Linked DNA regions of Rhodospirillum rubrum ATCC 11170. The protein of the gene in region 1 interacts with the protein of each later gene in a pairwise test. Links are inferred from orthologs where the notes say so. Each region holds a gene or a part of one and is shown in the gene's direction. Other genes may lie near its edges. The genes, in order: def and RRU_RS06260.

Evidence for each region.
Region 2: the proteins of def (region 1) and RRU_RS06260 interact in binary tests that used the Escherichia coli proteins (3 or more experiments, as listed by UniProt). The link is inferred for Rhodospirillum rubrum ATCC 11170 from one-to-one orthologs.

What each region holds. Positions count from the first base shown.
Region 1 is NC_007643.1:3,862,290-3,868,683, forward strand. What follows is about bases 1,103-3,792. They hold def (peptide deformylase), read left to right. Parts: upstream 1,103-2,033; coding sequence 2,034-2,552; downstream 2,553-3,792. Other genes in these bases: RRU_RS17315 (DNA recombination protein RmuC), read right to left, coding at 1,103-1,245; RRU_RS17320 (AraC family transcriptional regulator), read left to right, coding at 1,409-1,891; fmt (methionyl-tRNA formyltransferase), read left to right, coding at 2,549-3,478; truA (tRNA pseudouridine(38-40) synthase TruA), read left to right, coding at 3,482-3,792. In the rest of the region: RRU_RS17310 (glycosyltransferase family 4 protein), read left to right, coding at 1-70; more of RRU_RS17315, read right to left, coding at 67-1,102; more of truA, read left to right, coding at 3,793-4,318; RRU_RS17340 (DMT family transporter), read left to right, coding at 4,315-4,635; RRU_RS17345 (M48 family metallopeptidase), read right to left, coding at 4,682-5,479; RRU_RS17350 (YcgN family cysteine cluster protein), read right to left, coding at 5,476-5,874; RRU_RS17355 (intracellular poly(3-hydroxybutyrate) depolymerase PhaZ2), read right to left, coding at 5,927-6,394. UniProt on the Escherichia coli protein: Removes the formyl group from the N-terminal Met of newly synthesized proteins. Requires at least a dipeptide for an efficient rate of reaction. N-terminal L-methionine is a prerequisite for activity but the enzyme has broad specificity at other positions.
Region 2 is NC_007643.1:1,409,545-1,416,138, forward strand. What follows is about bases 2,208-5,097. They hold RRU_RS06260 (aspartate-semialdehyde dehydrogenase), read left to right. Parts: upstream 2,208-3,078; coding sequence 3,079-4,116; downstream 4,117-5,097. Other genes in these bases: RRU_RS06255 (cell wall hydrolase), read left to right, coding at 2,350-2,991; RRU_RS06265 (methyl-accepting chemotaxis protein), read right to left, coding at 4,186-5,097. In the rest of the region: petA (ubiquinol-cytochrome c reductase iron-sulfur subunit), read right to left, coding at 96-662; RRU_RS06245 (NifB/NifX family molybdenum-iron cluster-binding protein), read right to left, coding at 739-1,161; RRU_RS06250 (DUF134 domain-containing protein), read right to left, coding at 1,163-1,594; more of RRU_RS06265, read right to left, coding at 5,098-6,252; RRU_RS06270 (LysE family translocator), read right to left, coding at 6,425-6,594.

The sequences.
Region 1 (6,394 bases):
CCGTCAGGCCCAGGAATTCGCCGACCTGCTGCGCCCCTTCCTGAAGGACGGCGCTGGAGCACCCTATTAAGCCAGCGGGATCTTGATCTCGCCGGTGGGCGGCGGCAGGCTTTCCGGTTCGTCCTGGCCGAACTGAACCTCCTCGATGCGGTCGCCGCGACGCATGATCTTTTCGGTCGAGATCTGGATCTGGCGCAGATCCTCGCCGGTCTGGCCGAAGTGGCGGGCCAGCTTGCCCACCCGGTCATCCAGGCGGTTCACGTCGTCGATCAGGGCGCGAACCTCGCGGCGGATCAGAACCGCCATATCGTTCATCCGCGCGTCCTTGAGGATGGCCCGCACGGTGTTGAGCGTCGCCATCAGCGTGGTTGGCGAGACGATCCACACCCGGCGGCGAAAGGCCTGTTCGACCACCTGGGGATAATTGGCGTGAAGCTCGGCATAGACCGCTTCCGCCGGCAGGAACATCAAGGCCGATTCCGCCGTTTCGTCGGCAATGATATAGCGTTCGGCGATATCGCGGACATGGCGCAGCACATCGGCGGCGAAGGCCCGCCCCGCCTGCAGACGCTCGGCATCGCTGCCCGCCGCCCGCAAGGCCCGATAGGATTCAAGGGGATATTTGGCGTCGATGGCGATCGCCCCGGGCGGATTGGGCAGGGTCAGCAGGCAATCGGCGATACGGCCGTTGCCCATTTTGGCCTGGAAGCGATAGGCGCTGGGCGGCAACAGATCGCGCACCAGATCCTCCATCTGGGTCTGGCCCATAGCGCCGCGCGCCTGCTTGTTGGACAAGATGTCCTGCAGGCTGGTCATCTTTTCCGACATCTCGGCGATGTTCTTCTGGGCGGCGTCGATGGTCGCCAGCCGGGCGCGCAGATCCTGCATGCTTTCGGCGGTCTTTTCGGTCGAACGCTGCAGTCCCTCGCCCACCCGTCGCGTCAGATCGGTGATGCGCTCGTCAAGAACCCGGCTCACCTGACGCTCCTGGGATTGCAGGCGATCGGCGAGCAAGGCGGTGGCCGCGGCCTGACTTTTGGCCATCTGACCCAGACGCCCGGCCATTTCGACCTGGGCGGCGGCCAGGGAGGATAGCCGGCCGTCACCACCGCCCGGGCGGCGCAGCACCAGGATCAGGGCGATGATCCCGGCCACCGCCGCCATCAGGGCGATGAGCAGGGCCAGACCCTGGGGGGCGGCCAGACGGGCGCCGAGCGCCTGGAACATCGTGGAAAGATCGGTCACGGGCGGGCATCCTTGGGGGTTGATTCCCTCTCTTATCGACGCTCCGGCGGGGCGCGTCAAACCCGGGCGGGGAACCAAAGACCCCCTTGCGGGATTCCGGGTGGGCGCTTGCCCCCTCTTCGCGTTAAACTATCCCCTTGGTGTTCCCTGATCGGAGGCTTCGATGCCCGCTCTTGACGTTCGGCCCCTGCCCGCCATGATTTTCGCCAGCCTGCGCCATATCGGACCCTACGGCGAGGCCGGAGAGACCTTTCGCAAGATCACCGACTGGGCGGTCAGCGAAGGGGTGATGACCCCGGAAACCCAAATCCTCGGCCTGTCTTACGACGATCCGAAGACGACCCCGGCCGAAATCCTGCGCTATGACGCCTGCGTGACGTTGAAAACCCCCGTCGCCCTGCCCCCCGGCATGCAGTTGATGGCCTTGCCCGCCTGTTCGTGGGTGATGATGACCCACAAGGGTCCCTATGAAACGATGGGCGAGACCTTCACCAAGCTGTATGCCGCCCTGGCCGAGCACCCCACCCTGGTGCCGATCGCCACCGGCGCCATCGAAATCTATGTCAATGATCCCGCCACCACCGCGCCGGCCGATCTGATCACCGAACTGGGCGTCGCCGTTCTGGAGGGGGCCGACGGCTTCTGACATCGTGGCCCATCGGGGCGGCCCAACGGCGCGATCCGACGGCCGCGGCTTTGCCGACCATTCTTGACGGATGGGCGCGGCCGGCTTATTTCCGACTCAGTGACAAACTCCCTCCAACGGCAAGACGGAAAGACCGGGCGCAATGGCGTTGCTTCCCATCCTGACGGCGCCTGATCCGCGCCTGACCAAAAAGGCTCTGCCGGTGGAAACGGTGGATGTCTCCATCCGCAAGCTGATGGACGACATGCTTGAAACCATGTACCTCGCCCCCGGCATCGGCCTTGCCGCCCCCCAGGTCGGGGTACTCAAGCGGGTGATCGTTCTCGATCCGGCGCGCGAGGACGAGGCGCCGCGCCCCATGCGTCTGGCCAATCCCGAGATCATCTGGAGCTCCGAGGATACCAAGCCCTATGAAGAGGGCTGCCTGTCGGTGCCCGAACAATACGATACGGTGGTGCGCCCCGACCGCGTGCGGGTGCGCTACCTCGATCCCGACAATGAAATCCGCGAGATCGACGCCGATGGTTTGCTGGCCGTCATCTTGCAGCACGAGATCGACCATCTCGATGGTATTTTGTTCGTCGATTACCTGTCGTCGCTCAAACGCAATATGATGCTGCGCAAATTGCGGAAAATGAAGCGGACGGGAGCCGAGGCGTGACCCTTTCGGTGGTTTTCATGGGGACCCCGGCGTTTTCGGTCCCCATTCTTCACGCCTTGCATAACAACCCCGACCTGACGCTGCGCGCCGTCTATTGCCAGCCGCCGCGCGCCGCCGGACGGGGCAAGAAGCCAAGGCCGACGCCGGTTCACGCCGCAGCCGAGGCCTTGGGGATCCCCGTTTTCACCCCCGCCCGCTTGCGCGATGCCGCCGACCAGCAAGCCTTCGCCGAACTGGCCGCCGATGTGGCGGTGGTCGCGGCCTATGGGCTGATCCTGCCCAAGGCGGTGCTCGACGCCCCGCGCCTGGGCTGCGTCAATGTCCATGCCTCGCTGCTGCCGCGCTGGCGGGGCGCAGCACCCATCCACCGGGCGATCATGGCCGGCGACCGGGAAACCGGGGTGACCCTGATGCAGATGGACGAGGGGCTTGATACCGGGGCGATGCTGCGCATCGGCCGCGTCGCCATCACCGAGCAGACCACCACCGCCAGCCTGCACGACACCTTGTCCGCCCTGGGGGCCGAGATGATCGGCCCGGCCCTGCGTGATCTGGCGGCCGGAACCTTGAGCGGACAAGCCCAGCCGACCGAGGGCGTCACCTATGCCGCCAAGATCGACAAGGCCGAGGCCCGGCTGGAGTGGCGAACCTCCGCCGCCGTCCTTGATCGCCAGATCCGCGCCCTGTCGCCCTTTCCCGGCGCGTGGTTCGAGCGCGACGGCGAACGGATCAAGGTTCTGATGAGCCGGGTGGAGGAGGGCGTCCCCGCCGCCCCCCCCGGACAACTGCTTGACAACCAGCTGACGGTAGCCTGCGGCGAAGGGGCGGTCCGCCTGCTGTGCCTGCAACGCCCGGGGCGCGGCCCTTTGGCCGCCGACGACTTCCTGCGGGGCTATGCCTTTCCCGCCGGCCTATCGCTGACCTAGGCGATGGTTCGCTATCGCTTGACCGTCGAATACGACGGGCGCGGCTATTGCGGCTGGCAGCGCCAGGACAACGGCCCAACCATTCAGCAATCCCTGGAAGAGGCGGCCTTCCGCCTGTGCGGGGTGGCCACCCGGGTTCACGGCTCGGGCCGCACCGATTCGGGCGTCCATGCCCTGGGGCAGGTCGCCCATCTCGATCTGCCCAGGGCCTATGGCGCGGCGACGGTGATGAAGGCGCTCAACGCCCATCTGCGGCCCCAGCCGATCGCCGTGATCGATGCCGCGGAAGTGGCCGAGGACTTCCATGCCCGCTTTTCGGCCGAGGAACGCTCCTATCGCTATCGCATCCTCAACCGCATCGCCCCGCCGACCCTTGACCAGGGACGGGTGTGGTGGGTGGCGCGGCCGATGGAGGCGGCGATCATGGACGAGGCCGCCCAGGTTCTGGTCGGACGCCACGACTTCAGCAGCTTCCGCGCCGCCGAATGTCAGGCCGACAGTCCGGTCAAAACCCTGAGCGAATTGCGCGTCACCCGGGTTGGCGACGAAATCCACGTCTTCGCCCGCGCCCGCTCCTTCCTTCACCATCAAGTTCGCAATATGGTGGGAACCCTGGCCCTGGTCGGCGATGGCCGGTGGACGGCCGATCGCCTGCGCGCCGCCCTCGAGGCTTGCGACCGCTCGGCCGCCGGCCCCACGGCGCCGCCCGATGGCCTTTATTTCCTGCGCGTGCGCTTCCCCGGCGAAACGGCGGCCCCGGCGAAGGCTGGTCCTTTGGAAGCAGCCCCCCTGGGAGAAGCCCCCCTGAAAGAAGCCACCCTGAAAGAAGACTGGCGATGACCTGGCTGACCCTGACCGGCGCGATCCTGTTCGAACTGGCCGGGACTACGGCGATGAAGCTCTCGGAGGGCTTCACCCGGCTGCTGCCCTCGGTGGCGCTGGTGGTCTGCTATGCCATCAGCTTCACCTTGCTAACCCTGACCCTGAAGAAGATGGATGTCTCGATCGCCTATGCGATCTGGTCGGGGGCGGGCACGGTGCTGATCACGGTAATCGGCATTCTGGTGTTCAAGGAACCCGCGACCTTGCTCAAGGTGCTGTGCATCGCCCTGATCGTCGCCGGGGTGGTCGGCCTCAACCTGCTGAGCAAGCAGTAAAGCCCCTCGTCGTCGCACTCCGATCCAGAGGGCTCGGAGGTTTGCTCTAGCCGTAGCGGTGCAGGCCGGGGCCGTTTTGGCGCAGCCATTGGCGCGCGGCCGCCGGATCATCGACCAATTGGCCGACCACCGCCCAAAAGCGCGGGGAATGGTTGAATTCAACCAGATGGGCGACCTCATGGGCCACCACATAGTCGAGCACGGCTTCCGGGGCGAGGATCAGCCGCCAGGAAAACGACAGGGCGCCGCTTGAGGAACAGCTTCCCCAGCGCGACCGGGTATCGCGCAAGGTGATGCGCGCCGGCGTCACCCCCAGGTGGCCGGCGTGGCGATGGGCGCGGGCGAGGATTTCCGTGCGGGCGCGGCGCTTCAGCCAATCGGTGGTCCGCCGCGCCAGATGATCGGCCTGACCGGACACCCGCAGCGCGCCGTCTTCCACCCACACACCACGCCGCCCCTCGGGCTGGTGGCGGAGCACATGGGGCACGCCGAGCAGCGGCACCGTCGCCCCATCGGTGAAGGCGACGCCGGCCGGCTGGCGGGTTCTTTGCGTCCGCACCCAGTCGGATTTATCGGCGACGAAGCGTTTGAGAACGGCAAGCCCCACATGGGGCGGCGCCACCACCACCACGCCGTCCCTTTGGGGATCAAGACGCAGGGTCAGCCGCTTGGCGCGCGGGTTGCGGCGCAAGGTGACCGGAAGGCTTTCCCCGTCGATGCACAGCGCGATGACCGGCGCCGTAGGCTTGGCGGCCTTGGCGGAGGCGGCGGGCGAAGGGGGCGAAAGCGCCTGACGCAGTCGGCCGACCAGCCGCTCCAGGGGGCCGCCCGCCCCTTGCCTCACAGATCGCCCCACTCGACGATGTAATCCTCGATGGGGCCGGCCTCCACTTCCGAAATCGAGCGGCCGCGCGCGCTCATGCCGGCGCGGTGGACGCTTTCCGGGTCGCCGGTTTCCAGCGGATGCCAGGGCGGCAGCGGTTGGCCGGCGGCGAGCAGGCGATAGGCGCAGGTCTCGGGCATCCACTTCAGCCGGCTGACCAGCTTGGGGATCAGTTTCACGCAATCGGGAACCGTGTCCCAGCGGGTTTCATAGGACGAACAGCGGCAGCTATGAAGATCAAGCAGCAGGCAGGCGACATTGGTGTGGTGGATGCGGCCGGTGTCCTCCTCCTGAAGCTTGTGAAGGCAGCACTTGCCGCATCCGTCGCACAGACTCTCCCATTCGGCCTCGGTCATCTCCTTCAGCGTCTTGGTTTCCCAAAACCGCTCCGAGGCCGGGAGCGACGGGTCAGGCGACAGCGGCGCCGCGGCTGGCACCGCCGCGCTCCGCTTCAAGAATGAACGCACGGACATGGGGGAGGATCTCCTCGCGCCAACGGCGCCCGTTGAAGATGCCATAATGCCCCACCTTGGGCTGAAGGCGATGGTCACGCAAGGCCTGGGGCAGATTGGCGCATAAAGTGTGGGCCGCTGCGGTCTGGCCCTTGCCGGTGATATCGTCGCGTTCCCCCTCGATGGTCAAGAGCCTGATATCGGTAATCGCCCCCGTATCCACCCGCCGGCCGTTCACCACCAGCTTGCCCTCGGCCAATTCGTGGTTCTTGAAGATGCGCTCGACCGTCTCAAGGTAGAATTCCGCCGGCAGATCCATGACCGACAGATATTCGTCGTAGAAATCCCGATGCTGGTCGGCGCTGTCGCCATCGCCCTCGATCAAATGGGTGAAGTAGTCGAGATGGGCGTTCACATGGCGATC
Region 2 (6,594 bases), 2.5 Mb from region 1 along the record:
GGGATCGCTCCGGGGGCCTGTGGTGTTTCGGAAGCAAATCCCGAGCACTCTGGATCAGAGTGCGACGACGATTTGCGTCACTCTCAAAAGTCCCGTCAGCCGATGCGCAAGGTGGTGTCGTCGCGGAAGGTATAGGGCGGGATCGCCATGTTGAGCGGGGCCGGTCCCTTGCGCGCCCGACCCGAGGAATCGTAATGCGATCCGTGGCAGGGGCAGAACCAGCCGTCGAAATCGCCCTTGGGATCGCCCGTCTTCTGACCCAAAGGAATGCAGCCGAGATGGGTGCAGATGCCGATCATCACCAGCCAGGGGGCGTTTTGAACCCGCTCGCCATCGGTTTGCGGATCGCGCAGGGTGGCCGGATCCACGGCCTGGGCCTCGGCTATTTCCAGGGCGGTGCGGTGGCGGACGAAGACCGGCTTGCCTTGCCAAGTGACGGTGATCGCCTGACCTTCGACGATGCCCGAGATATCGACCTCGGTGGTCGACAGCGCCCGGGTGTCGGCGGCGGGATTGAGGAAGTCGATAAACGGCCAAGCGGCCAGGGCCGCCCCGGCGGCGCTGACCGCCAGGGTGCCGTAAATTAGGAAGTCCCGGCGTGTTTTGAACCCGTCGTCGTCCAGGGACGGCGGGCCCGCCAGGGGAGAGTCTGAAATCGTCATCGGGAAGACCTCCTTGAAACCATCAGGACGACGCGATTGCGCCCGAGTCTAGGCGGGTGGCGTATATGCGTCGATGCTAATTCTCAATCGCTCCGCAACAAGCGCTCTCCGCCGATCCGTGGGCGGACCCGCCGCCGGCGCAGGCCATCTCGGGCGAAAAGGGCGCCAGTTGGGCGTTCGTCCAGGCGTGGAGCGCCTCTTCCACGGTTGCAAGAGAGCCGGCCTGGAAGGCGGTGATCCCCTGGTGGGTGCATCCCTGGAGCGGGCGACCGCCGATGCCGGCGGTCACCAGGGCGGTCACGCCCGCTTCGGCCAGCAGGCGCACCGGGGCCATGCAGCCGCCGTGCTCATGGGCGGGGGCGGCAAGAACCTTGACATCGGCCACCGCGCCATCGCGCAGCAAGACCACGGTAAAGGCCTCGCTTTCGCCGAAGTGGCCAAAAAGCGGTGCCTTTAATCCCCCGGGCAAAAGGCAGGGAAACGCCACGCAGTCCGTCATCTTAGTCATCCTTTTCGTTATCGGTCGGCGACGAGGGCGGCTCGTCGCCGGTTTGGCGGGCCAAGGCTCCGGCGGCGCCGCGACGGGCGCAGGGCCCCCGGCGCTGGCGGCGGTTGGGGCAGGCCGAACCGTCCAATGCCGGACCCTGGGCGACCGGGCCGCCGTCGATGTGAATGGCCCAGCCTTCGACCAGGGCGGTGGCCACGGTGGTCCGCGCCTCGGTCAGCAGCCGCGAGAACGTCGGTCGCGAGATGCCCATCGAGTCCGCGCCGGCGGCGTGTTCCAGTCCCTCGACATCGGCAAGGCGCAGGGCCTCCAGTCCATCGAGGGACAAGGTGACGCTTTGCAGATCCCGCAGCGGAATGCCCTGGGGCTTGTAGAAGTGGACCGCAAGATCGGTGCGGACCGTCCGGGTTTTTCGGGGACGGGGCATGCTTTCTCCGTTCTGAGCCTATGCTCAAAACTAAGGTGGGCGCCGACCAAACGCAAGGATGTTATGAACGCAAGCTCATAATGCCTCGCGGCGGGCGCAAGGAGAAAAGGACGGTAATATGTTGATTGGACATGAAAAAACCGGGCATCGACGCTATCGGTGCCCGGTGAAGTAGACCACATGAGGAACTGGTATGGTCGGCCGATCGGGTGTCGGGGGTATCTGACACCCTGTTGGCTCGCCGCTGTTGTAGGCTGCGTGCATCGGCTGGGCATTGACAATTATCAAGACAAAGTTCCGACCCGAAATAAAAAGCCCAGCGCCGGGAAGGGGGTGATGTTTCGTCATCGGCCTTGTGGCGCTCTCGCCACAGGGGTTCTTAAACGGGATAGCCGATCGATCATCGCCGATTGTGATGGGCAGTCGCCCCCTCTATGGTCGGTCCATGGTGGGGATGTCGGCGGTTCTTTCGCACTTGCGAAAAGAGGCTCGGCGAACCACTTTTTTAGATTTCACACCCCTCCCGACCCCTCGGGAGCACTCCTGGTCTCCAGGACACCATCACGACGTTGAAAGGGAGGTTGGTCCGGCCAAGGGCTGGAGCGATCCCAAAGATCGAGCTTTTTGTGTTGGCGGCACCCACGAAGCGGGTGTCCCGGCGGGGAAGCCACTCGGACAGAAACGAAAGGGCCGTGCCATCGGCCGGACCCTCCCGACACCGGGAGGTCCCAAAGATGGTGCGGGGGAAACAGCCGATGAGACTTATCCTGACCGCGCTGGGAGCCTTGCTCCTCGGTGCTTCGCTGGCGGGGGCTGCGGAATTGCCCAAGGACATCCGGGTTGGCCCCGGAACGCTGGTTGTGGCCAAGAAAGACATGCTTTGTCTGGCCCTCAATGATTACTGGGAAGCCCGCGGCGAGACGCTGCAGGGGCGGGTGGCGGTGGCCCAGGTGGTTCTGAACCGGGCCCGCGATCCCCGCTTCCCGGGCTCCATCTGCGACGTCGTGCAGGAGAATCGCAGCGGTATGGGACGGGGATGCCAATTCTCGTGGTACTGCGACGGCAAGGCCGATGCCCCGATCGAGGAAGACGCTTGGCGTTCCTCGGTGCTGCTGGCCATGTCGGTGCTGCGGCGCGACAACGCCATCAACGATCCGACGCGCGGCGCGCTTTGGTACCATAACGGCACCGTGGCGCCGTCGTGGGCGGACCGGCTTGACCGCACGGTTCGCATCGGCACCCATGTGTTCTATACCGATACCGTGGGGCGCCGCCCGGCGACGCAAACCGCCAAACGCGACACCGGCACGTCGACTACCACCGGGACTCCCGTCCCCTCCACCTTCGCCGACTGGATCGATACCGTCCAGAAAGGCGAGCAGGTGGCGGGGCAGTAGCGCGGCGGCTTCCCTTGATCACTCGGGCCTCAGGGGGTAGCTTTTCCCCCCTCCACGGCCCGAGAACTCAAGGGGTTTGAGATAACCATGGCTTACAGAGCAGGCGGCTATCGGGTGGCGGTGATCGGCGCCACCGGCAATGTCGGGCGCGAAATGCTGTCCACCCTTGCCGAACGTAAATTTCCAGTCAGCGAAGTGATCGCGCTCGCCTCCTCGCGCTCGGCGGGACGCGAGGTGTCTTTCGGCGAGGATCAGGTGCTGAAGGTCCGCGACCTTGAGACCTTCGATTTCACCGGGGTCGATATCGCCCTCAGTTCGCCCGGCGCCAAGGTGTCGGCCACCCATAGCCCGCGCGCCGCCGCCGCCGGCTGCGTGGTGATCGACAACACCAGCCATTTCCGCATGGATCGCGACGTGCCGTTGGTGGTGCCCGAGGTCAATCCCCAGGCGATCGCCGGCTATACCAAGCGTCATATCATCGCCAATCCCAATTGCTCGACCATCCAGATGGTGGTGGCGCTCAAGCCCCTGCACGACGCCTTCGGCATCAAGCGCGTGGTCGTCAGCACCTATCAGTCGGTGTCGGGCGCGGGCAAGGATGGCATGGACGAGCTGTTCAACCAGACCAAGGGCATCTACGTCAACCAGCCGCCCGCCGACTTCCAGCAGAAGTTCACCAAGCAGATCGCCTTCAACGTCATCCCCCATATCGATATTTTCATGGATGACGGCGCCACCAAGGAAGAGTGGAAGATGGCGGCCGAGACCTGCAAGATCCTCGATCCGGCGATCAAGGTTCACGCCAATTGCGCCCGGGTCCCGGTCTTCGTCGGTCATGCGGAATACGTCAACATCGAGACCGAAAAGCCGATGAGCGAAGAGGCGGCCCGCCGCGCCCTCAAGGGCGGCGAAGGGGTGATCATCGTCGATCATCGCGCCAATGAAGGCTATGTGACGCCGGCCGAGTGTTCGGGCGAGGACGCGGTTTATGTTTCGCGCATCCGCAAGGACACCACCGTTGAGAACGGTCTGTCGTTCTGGTGCGTCTCCGACAATCTGCGCAAGGGCGCCGCGCTCAATGCCGTGCAGATCGCCGAGGTTCTGGCCCGCGATTACCTGAAGTAGGGCCGCCGACCGGGTCCCAAAACGCCCCCTTTCCGCCGTTTCAATCGGGAAGGGGGCGTTTTTTCGCGCTTACCCCGCCACGCGGATCTGCGTGACGAAGCCGCCGACCGTCTGATCGAGCAAGGTGGAATCCCCCGCCAGGGAATCGGCCAGCTTTGAAAGCTTGGTGGCGGCCGCGCCGGTCTGATGGGCGGCTTCCAGAACCTTGCCGATCGACGACGAGACCTCGGCCGTGCCGTTGGCCGCCTGTTGAACGTTGCGGGCGATCTCGGTGGTGGCGGCGCCTTGCTGCTCGACGGCGGCGGCGATGCCGATGGTGTGCTGATTGACGGCGGCGATGGTCGCCGTGATGGCGCCGATCGCCGTGGTGGCGCGCTCGGTTTCCACCTGGATGGCCGCGACCTGGGACTGGATGTCCTCGGTCGCCTTGGCGGTCTGGTTGGCCAGGGTCTTGACCTCGCCGGCGACGACGGCGAAGCCCTTGCCGGCGTCTCCCGCCCGCGCCGCCTCGATGGTGGCGTTGAGCGCCAGCAGATTGGTCTGGCTGGCGATATCGGAAATCAGCTTGACGACGTCGCCGATCTTGCGCACCGCTTCGGTCAGGCTGCGGACCATGGCGTTGGTGCTTTCGGCCTGCTGGACGGCGCCATCGGTGGTGGCGGCGGTTTCGGCGACGCGGCGCGAGATCTCCTGGATGCTGTTGGACAATTCCTCGGCCGCCGCCGCCACGGTCTGAACATTGGCGCTGGCGTCTTCCGAGGCGGTGGCGACGACCTCGGACTGGCGCGAGGAGAGTTCGGAGGTCTGCAACAAGGACTTGGTTTCGGCGCGGAGCTGCTCGGCGGCGCGGGTGACGCCGGCGACGACGCCATCGATCGAGCCGACGAACTCCGAAGTGACGACTTCGGTTTTCTGGCGGCGTTGATCGCGGGCCAAGCGCTCGTCTTCGGCGTGTTTGGCCTGGGTATCGGCGGCCAGGGCGTTGCCGCGCAGCACCTCGAGGGCTTTGGCCATGCGGCCGATCTCGTCGCGGCGGTCGGTATGGGGCACGGCGAACTCACGCGCCCCTTGGGCGAAATCGACGATCGTCGCGGTCAGATGATCAAGGGGCGCCGTCACCCGGCGACCGGTCACGATGATGATAACGGCGACGATGCCGACGGCGAGGCCGAGCAATCCCGAAAGCTCCCATAAGGCAAAGGAGGCCTTGGCGATCTTCTCGTCAACCAACTGGCGGGCGTCATCGATGGCGGCGTCGCGGACGAGCATGATCGACTGGAGCATCGGGGCGGTCATTTTGCGCCATTCAGCCCCTTCGAGATCATAGGCGCCGTCGCCGGCATGGGCGGTCACCCGGGCGCGCGCGGCGGCGAAGGGTTTGACGAACTGGGCATCGACCGCTTCAACGGCGGCGCGCAGACGCGGCGAGCTGTCGTCGGCGGTGCCGGCGCGGGTCAATTGCTCCCACAGCAGCTGAATGCGGCCATCAAGAAGGCTCATCTGGGCCAATTGCGTCGGGGTGAACGGCTTTTTGCCCACCACGGCGTCGAGATGCAGGGTCGATTGACGGCCGGCGTTGTCGCGAAGCTGCCCGGTGATCAAAGCCAGCGCGGCCGGGACGGTCACTTCGGCATCCGTCAGCCCCAACTGGTGCTCCAGGGCGGAGGTGAGCTTTGAAACCTCGGTCAACAAGCCGAGCATGCCGGCGATGAGCTCCTTGCGAAAGGCGACGATGCGCTGCGGATCGCCGTCGGTGGTCGCGTCGACCTTCTGGCGCCATTCCGCCAAATCCGCACGGACCTTGGTGATGGTCTGCAGGGCGCGCCGGCCGTCGTCCGAAGGACTGGCCCGCAGGGTGCTTTCGACCCGGTCGAAAGTCTGGTTCAGGCGCTCGCGGGTGGTGAGCAGGGTTTTTCGCGCTTCGGGACCGCCATCAAGGGAAACGCTGCTGGCGCCGCGTTCGGGGGCCAGGGTCTCGGAAATCAAGGTGGCGGCCCCCAACAACTCCACAAGGTCACCGGCGTCTTTGGCCCTGTGGCTTTCCTGCCAACTCGTGCGGAAAAGAAGAAAGGCCATGACGATCAAAATGATCGATATGGAAAAAAAGCACATCATCATGAAACGCTTTATCGACATGACATTCCCCGATCTATCCGCTCTACGGGCGGGGGAGCCCTTCCTTCGGCGCGATCCGTCGCAGGGAGAGTCCGAGATAAGGAAGTTTAGCTTTTGTCGATGATCAGCAAAATAAAATATACGTCTATAGGACTATAGGATTAGGGTAATAACACGTTGAGACTATCGCTACCTATCCAAAGACAAGCAGGGCGAGTACCGCGATACCGAAAACCAGCAAAAGCCCACCCGACATCTTGTTGAGCCAATCGAGCCAGAGCGGGGTGAAATGGCTGCGTACGGCGCCGGCCGCCGCCGCCAGGGTCGCCCACCACAGCGACGAGCCAAGAAAGACTCCGAGAA